Regions from separate parts of the Streptomyces sp. NPDC048277 genome, predicted to be linked through region 1. Evidence: predicted binding sites of a transcription regulator. Region 1 holds the regulator's gene; the other holds the start of a gene.
What was found. The regulator HrcA, encoded in region 1, represses chaperone genes, less so after heat shock. The targets are predictions, from matches to a motif close to TTNGCACTCNGNNNNNCNGAGTGCNAA.

Region 1 (5,238 bases):
TCACCGCGTCCGCCCCGGCCCGCTCGACGGCGAGGGCCTCCTCGGCGGTGGTCGCGGTGACGAGGGTGAAGGTTCCTGCGCGGCGCAGGGAGTCGAGGACGTCCCGGCTCGGGACGCCGAAGTGGAACGAGGCCACGGCCACCGGGTTGTCGAGCAGCACGGCCAGCTTGGCCTCGTACCCGTCGTCCCGGCCGCTGTCGGGGTCGCCGAGCTCGGTCTCGTACCAGGCGGCCTCACCGGCCAGCTGATGCGCGTAGACCTCCACGGCCCCGGACTCGGCATGCTCGGGCTGCGGCATGAAGACGTTCACACCGAAAGGACGGCCGGTCAGCCCCCGGAGCTGCTTGATCTCCTGGTACATCCCGTCGGCGGTCTTGTACCCGGCGGCAAGGAACCCCAGCCCGCCCGCCTCGGACACGGCGGCGGCGAGCTGCGGGACGGAGACCCCGCCCGCCATGGGGGCCTGCACGATCGGAAGGGGGAAGAGATCGGTCAGCGCGGAGGACATGACGGCATGTTGTCACGTCCTCCGAACAAGTCCGAATCGGGCCGCCCCCTTGGCACATGCCAGAAATTTCGGCCTCGGAATCCGGACAACCGCATTCCGACCCCGCCGGGGGCGGGCACCCGTCAGCGCCCGTTGAAGGCGTCCTTCAGCCGCGAGAACAAGCCCTGCTGACCCGGCTGGAACTGGCCCGTCGGCCGCTCCTCGCCGCGCAGCTTCGCCAGCTCGCGCAGCAGCCGCTCCTGCTCGGGATCCAACTTCGTCGGCGTCATGACCTCGACGTGCACGATCAGGTCACCCCGCCCACCGCCCCGCAGATGCGTGACCCCACGCCCGTGCAGCGGGATCGACTGCCCGGACTGGGTGCCCGGCCGGATGTCGACCTCCTCCATGCCGTCCAGCGTCTCCAGCGGCACCTTCGTGCCGAGCGACGCCGCCGTCATCGGGATCGTCACCGTGCAGTGCAGATCGTCCCCGCGCCGCTGGAACGTGGAGTGCGGCAGCTCGTGGATCTCGACGTACAGGTCACCGGCGGGCCCGCCGCCGGGCCCGACCTCGCCCTCACCGGCCAGCTGGATCCGCGTGCCGTTGTCGACACCGGCCGGGATCTTCACGGTCAGCGTCCGCCGCGACCGCACCCGCCCGTCGCCCGCGCACTCCGGGCACGGCGTCGGGACGACGGTCCCGAAGCCCTGGCACTGCGGGCAGGGCCGCGAGGTCATGACCTGGCCCAGGAAGGACCGCGTCACCTGCGAGACCTCACCACGGCCCCGGCACATGTCACACGTCTGGGCCGAGGTGCCCGGCGCCGCGCCCTCACCGTTGCAGGTGTTGCAGACGATCGCCGTGTCGACCTGGATGTCCTTGGTCGTACCGAAGGCCGCCTCGTCGAGCTCGACCTCGATCCGGATCATCGCGTCCTGGCCGCGCCGCGTACGCGAGCGCGGACCGCGCTGGGACGCCGTTCCGAAGAACGCGTCCATGATGTCGGAGAAGTTCCCGAAGCCACCGGCCCCGAAGCCGCCCGCGCCACCGCCGCCCGCCTGCGAGAGCGGGTCGCCGCCGAGGTCGTAGACCTGCTTCTTCTGCGGGTCGGAGAGCACCTCGTAGGCGGCGTTGATCTCCTTGAACCGCTCCTGGGTCTTCGGATCCGGGTTGACGTCCGGGTGCAGCTCGCGTGCGAGCCGACGGAAGGCCTTCTTGATCTCTTCCTGCGACGCGTCGCGGCGCACGCCGAGAACGGCGTAGTAGTCCGTGGCCACTTACGACTCCGCCAGGATCTGTCCGACGTACCGTGCCACCGCTCGTACCGCTCCCATCGTTCCCGGGTAATCCATGCGGGTCGGTCCGACCACGCCGAGTTTGGCGAGTGCCTCGCCGCCCGAACCGTAACCGACCGACACCACGGACGTGGAGTTGAGTCCCTCATAGGCGTTCTCGTGACCGATGCGTACGGTCATGCCCGAATCCCCCGCCTCGCCCAGGAGTTTGAGAAGAACGACATGTTCCTCCAGGGCCTCCAGGACGGGCCGGATGATGAGGGGAAAGTCATGTCCGAAGCGGGTGAGATTGGCGGTGCCGCCGATCACCAGCCGCTCCTCGTTCTCCTCGACGAGCGTCTCCAGCAGCGTGGAGAGCACCGCCGTGACCGTACCGCGGTCCTCGGCCTCGAAGGCGTCCGGCAGGTCCTCCACCAGCCGGGGGACGTCCGAGAACCGGCGCCCCGCGACCCGGCTGTTCAGCCGGGCCCGCAGATCCGCCAGAGACGTCTCCCCGAAGGGTGCCGGGCAGTCCACCAGCCGCTGCTCGACGCGCCCGGTGTCGGTGATCAGCACCAGCATCAGCCGGGCCGGCGCGAGCGAGAGCAGCTCCACGTGCCGCACGGTGGACCGCGTCAGCGAGGGGTACTGCACGACCGCGACCTGCCGTGTCAGCTGCGCCAGCAGCCGCACCGTGCGCGCCACGACGTCGTCGAGATCGACGGCGCCGTCGAGGAAGTTCTGGATGGCCCGCCGCTCGGGCGCGCTCATCGGCTTCACGCCGGCCAGCTTGTCGACGAACAGCCGATAGCCCTTGTCGGTCGGAATCCGCCCGGCGCTGGTGTGCGGCTGGGCGATGAACCCCTCGTCCTCCAGGGCGGCCATGTCGTTGCGCACGGTCGCCGGGGAGACCCCGAGGTTGTGCCGCTCGGTCAGCGCCTTCGACCCGACCGGTTCCTCGGTGCCGACGTAGTCCTGGACGATGGCGCGCAATACCTGAAGCCTGCGTTCACTCAGCATCTCGCGCCACACCTCCAGAAAGTCGTCCCCGCGGCCTTTCGGGTCCTTCGGGTCTTTCGTCTGGCACTCTGCGAGCCCGAGTGCCAGCATCCCCGGCCCAGTGTACGGCCGTCGGGTACTGACTGGGCAAGGTCGGTCAGGACCCGTGACGTTCTGTGGATAGCGTCGCGGCATGACGGTGACTTGGGAAGAGCTGGGCTGGGAGCGGGTGGCCGAAGGCGTCGGCCGGTGCCGGCTGCCGGGCTGGGACTGCACTGCGGGGCTGGTCCTCGGTACGGACGCGGCCCTGATGGTGGACGCCGGGTCGAGCCTGGCGGAGGGCGCGCGGTTGCGTACCCAGGCGCAGGCGCTCGCCGGCCGCCGTGTGACCCATCTCGCGCTCACCCATCCGCACTTCGACCATGTCTTCGGCGCGGCCGCGTTCACGGACGCGTTCACGGACGTGGAACTGTACGCGGCGGCGGGCGCGGAGGACGTCTTCGCCCACGACCGCGAGGAACTCCGCCTGGACGCGGTCCGCAACGGCCTCCCGGCCGAGGAGGCCGGGGAAGCGGCGGCCGCCCTCCCGCTCCCGGCCGTCCGGTCTCCGGCGAGTGGAGCCTCGGCCTCGGCGACGGCCGCCGGGCCCTGCTGGCCGATGTGGGCCCCGGCCACACCCGCCACGACCTCGCGGTCCTCGTCCCCGGAGACCCGGGGGTGGTCTTCTGCGGCGACCTGGTGGAGGAGTCCGGCGATCCCCAGGCCGGCCCCGACGCCGTACCGTCCCGATGGCCCGCCACCCTGGACCGCCTCCTGTCGCTCGGCGGCGAGCGCGCCCTGTACGTACCCGGTCATGGAGCGGTGGTGGACGCGGCGTTCGTACGGGCCCAACGCGACGCCCTGGCGGCCCGCTTCGGCGTGTCGTAGGCACACCGGATCGGCTTCTCCTATCGTCATCCGAATGCGCCAGTACTCCCCCGACCTGACCCCGCCGTGGAAGAAGCCGAAGCCGGTGCCCGAGGTGGCCGCCGAGCCCGGACTGGTGGTGGAGGAGCCCGGCACGGGTTTCTGCGGCGCGGTGATCCGCTGCGAGGCGGGCACGGTGACCCTGGAGGACCGCTTCGGCAAGCACCGGGTCTTCCCGCTGGAGCCGCGCGGCTTCCTCCTGGAGGGGACGGTGGTGACCCTCGTACGGCCGGCGTCCTCGGCTCCGGTGCGCCCCGCCCGCACCGCCTCCGGCTCGGTCGCCGTCCCCGGCGCACGCGCGCGTGTCGCCCGCGCGGGCCGCATCTACGTGGAGGGCCGCCACGACGCGGAACTGGTCGAGAAGGTCTGGGGCGACGACCTGCGCATCGAGGGCGTGGTGGTGGAGTACCTGGAGGGCGTCGACGACCTGCCCGCGATCGTGGCCGAATTCGCACCCGGCCCCGACGCCCGCCTGGGCGTCCTGGTGGACCACCTGGTGCCGGGCACGAAGGAGTGGCGCATCGCGCAGTCGGTGACGAGCGGGCACGCGCTGGTCGTCGGCCACCCGTACATCGACATCTGGGAGGCGGTGAAGCCGTCGTCCCTGGGCATCGAGGGCTGGCCGCGCGTCCCGCACGGCCAGGACTGGAAGACGGGGGTGTGCCGGGCACTGGGCTGGCCCTCGGACAACACGGGCGCGGTGTGGCAGGCGATCCTGGCGAAGGTGACCTCGTACAAGGACCTGGAGCCGGAACTGCTGGGAAGGGTGGAGGAACTGATCGACTTTGTCACGGGAGCCGGTGACGCCTGACCCCGGTGAGAGTCCCGAATTCGCTCGTGTCCAGCTCGACGCCGAGCAATTCGAGCAGCACCGGATCGCCGAACTTCGTGATCCACTGACCTCGGTAGTCGGCTTGGTCTCCTTCGCCCACGGGGTCGGACAGCAGGACGAAGTGCGCCATGATCGGATCGATGATCAGGTAAGCAGGGATTTCGCCTGCCGCATAGATGGACCGCTTGATCCCGTAGTCCCGGTCGACGCTCGTCTTCGAGACCACCTCGACCACCAAGGTGACCCATTGGGACGGCACCAGATTGCCTGAGGACGGAGCTACCCCCCGTTCCGACACCACCAGGTCCGGAATGGGCTCACTGGCCTCATCAATGATGTCCAGATCCGTCGTCTGGAGACGTTCCCAGCGCTTGCGCGGGATCTGGTCCTGCACGTCCGTCACGATCCGGTTGTGCACCAGATCGGGAGCGGCCGTCATCACGATTTCCCCCCGGAGGAGCTCGACCTTGATGCCCTCGGGAGGCTCGAAGCCCTCGAAGAACTTGGTCATCCCGCGCTCGTCCACAGCGGCCATCTCCGTGGCCCTCCGGTTTCTGCCGCCGTCAACTACGGCGGCAGCCTACGAAGCAGATTACGGACCGAACCGGCGTTCCGCACCGATTCACTCCCCCGAGTGATCAGTCCACCAGATCCCGTACCACCGCATCCGCCAGCAA
Region 2 (5,238 bases), on a different contig from region 1:
CGTGAACCGTTTCTGCTCCGAGCTGATCGGCGACCCGGCCGGCGAGGGCTGGGGCTTCGTCAACGTCAACCTGCGGCCGTACTACGCGGAGGGGTCGAAGACCCTGGCGTACGAGATCTGCGAGCAGCTCGGCTGGCAGCTCCCGGACCAGCTCGTCATCCCGATCGCCTCCGGCTCGCAGCTCACCAAGATCGACAAGGGCCTCCAGGAGCTGATCAAGCTCGGGCTCGTCGAGGACAAGCCGTACAAGATCTTCGGTGCGCAGGCGGAGGGGTGCTCGCCGGTGTCGACCGCGTACAAGGCGGGGCACGACGTGGTCCGGCCGCAGAAGCCGAACACCATCGCCAAGTCGCTGGCGATCGGCAACCCGGCCGACGGTCCGTACGTCCTCGACATCGCCCGCCGTACCGGCGGCGCGGTGGAGGACGTCACCGACGAGCAGGTCGTCGACGCGATCAAGCTGCTCGCGCGGACCGAGGGAATCTTCGCGGAGACCGCCGGCGGTGTGACGGTTGGAGTCACCAGGAAGCTCATTGAGAATGGGCTCATTGATCCGTCGAAGTCGGTCGTTGTACTCAACACCGGTGATGGACTGAAGACGCTGGACGCGGTCGCGGGTACGGGTCTCACCGCGACCATTCGGCCCAATCTCGAGTCGTTCCACGAGGCCGGGCTCGCCTAAGTCGGCCGTAAAAAAACCGGGGCGCCGCCCTGTCCGGAGGTTCAAACCGTGAGCGTCAACGTTCGCATCCCCACCATCCTGCGCACCTACACCGGTGGCCAGGCCGAAGTCAGTGCCGAAGGCGCGAACCTCGGTGAGGTCATCGCCGACCTGGAGAAGAACCACACGGGAATCGCCGCCCGTGTTCTCGACGACCAGGGCAAGCTGCGCCGGTTCGTCAACGTTTACGTGAATGACGACGATGTGCGATTCGAGCAGGGCCTGGAGACGGCCACCCCGGACGGGGCCGGCGTCTCCATCATCCCGGCCGTCGCAGGCGGCTGACGTCCGAATGACCGAACATTACCTTCGGTAACAGCCATCACCGACTGTTCATCTGATTGCCCCCTCCGCGAGAGAAGCGGAGGGGGCAATTCTGTGTGGTTGAGCGCGGTACAGTTGGGGAACACGGTCCCGATCTCCAGGTCGGGGGCCCTGTATTCGATACCGCGAGCCCGGCAAGAAGTAGCCAAAGTGTGCGGGTTAAATGCGGCTTTTGTGGCCTTTATAGGGCCCGACTTGCCCTGAATTCGGCCGAATTCTCGCTACATTCCGGACCCCTTCCGTCCAGAATTCTCGTCCGATTGACCTGTTGCAGACGGCAGTTGGACAGATACATTCAGCCGCGGTCGACGCGTTCCGGCGCACGCCCCCAACCATTGGGGGGTGAGGTCTGACCCGGATCCGCGAAGTGTGGATCTGTGCAAGGGCCAGTAATAGGGGAGTTAGGCATGGCTCAGGGCACCGTCAAGTGGTTCAACGCGGAGAAGGGGTACGGCTTCATCGCGGTCGACGGTGGTGCGGATGTTTTCGTCCACTACAGCGCGATCCAGATGGACGGGTACCGCACCCTGGAGGAAGGTCAGCGAGTCGATTTCGAGATCTCGCAGGGCCAGAAGGGGCCGCAGGCGGACATGGTCCGGCTGGCGACCAGCTGAAGCACGCGCCGACTGACAGCGACGTTCTTCTGTACATCTTCGAAGGGCTCGTGCCTCCCGGGGCACGAGCCCTTCGGCATGCCCGGGCCGGGCCGGGCCGCGCATGCCCGATCCCCGGGAGGCGCTTGCGCCCGCCCGTCGCCCGACCACCACCCCTCAACGAGCACTCGCTTCGCGAGCGCGCCTTGCACTCTCCAACCCCGAGTGCTAATCATTGGCGTTAGCACTCTGAAGGTGAGAGTGACAAAGAAGGACCGGGTCGGTGAGGCCCGCAGGCCGGGTGGGGCAAGGAACCACGAGGCATGTGAGCCGTCCGTCGCGGGCGCGGGCGCGGTCCGAAGGAATCACCCCCAGTCCTGGAGGGACCACTTCACATGGCCAAGATCATCGCGTTCGACGAGGAGGCGCGGCGCGGCCTCGAGCGCGGCATGAACCAGCTCGCGGACGCCGTGAAGGTGACGCTCGGCCCCAAGGGCCGCAACGTCGTCCTCGAGAAGAAGTGGGGCGCCCCCACGATCACCAACGATGGTGTCTCCATCGCCAAGGAGATCGAGCTCGAGGACCCGTACGAGAAGATCGGCGCCGAGCTGGTCAAGGAAGTCGCCAAGAAGACGGACGACGTCGCCGGTGACGGTACGACCACCGCGACCGTTCTCGCCCAGGCCCTGGTCCGCGAGGGTCTGCGCAACGTGGCCGCCGGCGCCAACCCGATGGCCCTGAAGCGCGGTATCGAGAAGGCCGTCGAGGCCGTCTCCGGTGCCCTGCTGGAGCAGGCGAAGGATGTCGAGACCAAGGAGCAGATCGCTTCCACGGCCTCCATCTCCGCCGCCGACACCCAGATCGGCGAGCTCATCGCCGAGGCCATGGACAAGGTCGGCAAGGAAGGCGTCATCACCGTCGAGGAGTCCCAGACCTTCGGTCTGGAGCTGGAGCTCACCGAGGGTATGCGCTTCGACAAGGGCTACATCTCGGCGTACTTCGCCACCGACATGGAGCGTATGGAGGCGTCCCTGGACGACCCGTACATCCTGATCGCCAACTCGAAGATCGGCTCCGTCAAGGACCTGCTCCCGCTCCTGGAGAAGGTCATGCAGTCGGGCAAGCCGCTGCTGATCATCGCCGAGGACGTCGAGGGCGAGGCCCTGTCGACCCTGGTCGTCAACAAGATCCGCGGCACCTTCAAGTCCGTCGCCGTCAAGGCCCCGGGCTTCGGCGACCGCCGCAAGGCGATGCTGAACGACATCGCCATCCTCACCGGCGGCGAGGTGATCTCCGAGGAGGTCGGCCTCAAGCTGGAGAACACCACGCTCGACCTGCTGGGCAAGGCCCGCAAGGTGGTCATCACCAAGGACGAGACCACCATCGTCGACGGCGCCGGCTCCTCCGAGCAGGTCCAGGGCCGGGTCAACCAGATCCGCGCCGAGATCGAGAACAGCGACTCGGACTACGACCGCGAGAAGCTCCAGGAGCGCCTGGCCAAGCTCGCCGGTGGCGTCGCCGTCATCAAGGCCGGTGCCGCGACCGAGGTCGAGCTCAAGGAGCGCAAGCACCGCATCGAGGACGCCGTTCGCAACGCGAAGGCGGCCGTCGAGGAGGGCATCGTCGCCGGTGGCGGCGTGGCGCTCATCCAGGCGTCCACCGTCTTCGAGAAGCTGGACCTGGAGGGTGACGAGGCGACCGGCGCGCAGGCCGTGAAGCTCGCCCTCGAGGCCCCGCTGAAGCAGATCGCCGTCAACGCCGGCCTTGAGGGTGGCGTCGTGGTGGAGAAGGTCCGCAACCTCACCCCGGGCCACGGTCTGAACGCCGCGACCGGTGAGTACGTCGACCTGGTCGCCGAGGGCATCATCGACCCGGCGAAGGTGACGCGCTCTGCCCTGCAGAACGCCGCCTCCATCGCCGCGCTGTTCCTCACCACCGAGGCCGTCATCGCCGACAAGCCGGAGAAGGCCGCCGCGGCCGCTCCGGGCGGCATGCCGGGCGGTGACATGGACTTCTGATCCGTCACGGATCGGCTCGTCCTTTTCCGAGGGCGGCACCCCCTGCCACAGGCAGGGGGTGCCGCCCTCGGGCGTTTCCCCTCCCTGTTTGTCTCCCTGTTTCCCGTGTCCGGGGTCACACGCCATCCGCGCGGGAACGGGAATGCGCACGTCCGGGCAGTTCGTTGGTCACGTGTGTGCACTCGATGCATGTGCACATACCGTCTGGTCAATGACACGCCCTACTTACGAGGAGCCCCCCACGTGACCGTCACCACGCCTCCCGCCTCCCGCGCGGCCGAGATCCTCTCCCGCCCCATCGCCCTGAACGGGCTCACGGTCCCCAACCGGATCGTGATGGCGCCGATGACCCGCCAGTTCAGCCCCGGCGGCGTCCCCGGCGAGGACGTGGTCTCGTACTACTCCCGCCGGGCCGCCGCGGGTGTCGGTCTGATCGTGACCGAGGGGACGTACGTCGGCCACGACTCGGCCGGGCAGAGCAGCCGTATCCCGCGGTTCCACGGCGAGGAGCAGCTGGCGGGCTGGGCGAAGGTCGCCGAGGGCGTGCACGCGGCGGGTGGCACGATCGTCCCGCAGCTGTGGCACATCGGCATGGTCCGCAAGCAGGGCCAGCCGCCCTTCGCGGACGCCCCCGCCGTCGGCCCCTCCGGCGTCCGCCTGGACGGCACCGAGGGCGAGGGCAAGGAGATGACCCGGCAGGACCTGGACGACGTGATCCGCGCGTTCGCCGAGGCCGCGGCCGCCGCCGAGCGCATCGGCTTCGACGGCGTGGAACTGCACGGCGCCCACGGCTACCTCCTCGACCAGTTCCTGTGGGCGGGCACCAACCGCCGTACCGACGCGTACGGCGGCGACCCGGTCGCCCGCACGAAGTTCGCGGCGGAGATCGTGGCGGCCGTACGGGACTCGGTCTCGGCCGACTTCCCCGTCCTCTTCCGCTACTCGCAGTGGAAGTCCGACAACTACGACGCCCGTCTCGCCGAGACCCCCGAGGAGCTGGAGGCCATCCTCACCCCGCTGGCCGCCGCCGGCGTCGACGCCTTCCACGCCTCCACCCGCCGCTACTGGCTCCCCGAGTTCGAGGGCTCCGACCTCAACCTGGCCGGCTGGACCAAGAAGCTCACCGGCAGGCCGACCATCACCGTCGGCTCGGTCGGCCTCGACGGCGACTTCATCAAGGGCTTCATGGGCGAGGGCTCCCCGCTCAAGAGCATCGACGACCTCCTCGACAGCCTGGAGCGCGAGGAGTACGACATGGTGGCCGTCGGCCGCGCCCTCCTCCAGGACCCCGAGTGGGCGGCGAAGGTCCTGGCCGGCCGCACGGAGGAGCTGTCGGCGTACGACGCGTCGGCGCTGAAGACGCTGAGCTGAGCACCCGCGCGGCGCGCGGACATGATGAACGGCCGGGACGCGGAGTGTCCCGGCCGTTCATCATGTCCGCCGTTCGTCAGGTCCGTCAGAGGATGCCCGCCGTGGTCAGCACCGCGAAGGCGGCTGTCTGTGCCGGCCCCAGCCAGCGTGCCGACGGGGCGTGCAGGCGGTACCAGGACTCCAGCGGCCAGGCCGCGGCGACCGCACGCAC

Region 2: groL (chaperonin GroEL) is a predicted target of HrcA. The motif match lies at 1,844-1,870, and genes of this name have one in related genera.

The regions. Positions count from the first base shown of each region.
Region 1 covers NZ_JBEZLQ010000031.1:45,254-50,491, reverse strand. The annotation lists gene AB0D85_RS43715 (nitronate monooxygenase) at 1-508, opposite strand, end outside; gene dnaJ (molecular chaperone DnaJ) at 631-1,767, opposite strand; gene hrcA (heat-inducible transcriptional repressor HrcA) at 1,768-2,784, opposite strand; partial or broken gene AB0D85_RS43700 (MBL fold metallo-hydrolase) at 2,957-3,217, shown strand; partial or broken gene AB0D85_RS43695 (MBL fold metallo-hydrolase) at 3,346-3,690, shown strand; gene AB0D85_RS43690 (DUF3097 domain-containing protein) at 3,725-4,540, shown strand; gene AB0D85_RS43685 (Uma2 family endonuclease) at 4,518-5,096, opposite strand; gene hemW (radical SAM family heme chaperone HemW) at 5,200-5,238, opposite strand, start outside.
Region 2 covers NZ_JBEZLQ010000012.1:172,750-177,987, reverse strand. The annotation lists gene thrC (threonine synthase) at 1-682, shown strand, start outside; gene AB0D85_RS25930 (MoaD/ThiS family protein) at 731-1,006, shown strand; gene AB0D85_RS25925 (cold-shock protein) at 1,453-1,659, shown strand; gene groL (chaperonin GroEL) at 2,034-3,656, shown strand; gene AB0D85_RS25915 (NADH:flavin oxidoreductase) at 3,900-5,027, shown strand; gene AB0D85_RS25910 (hypothetical protein) at 5,113-5,238, opposite strand, start outside.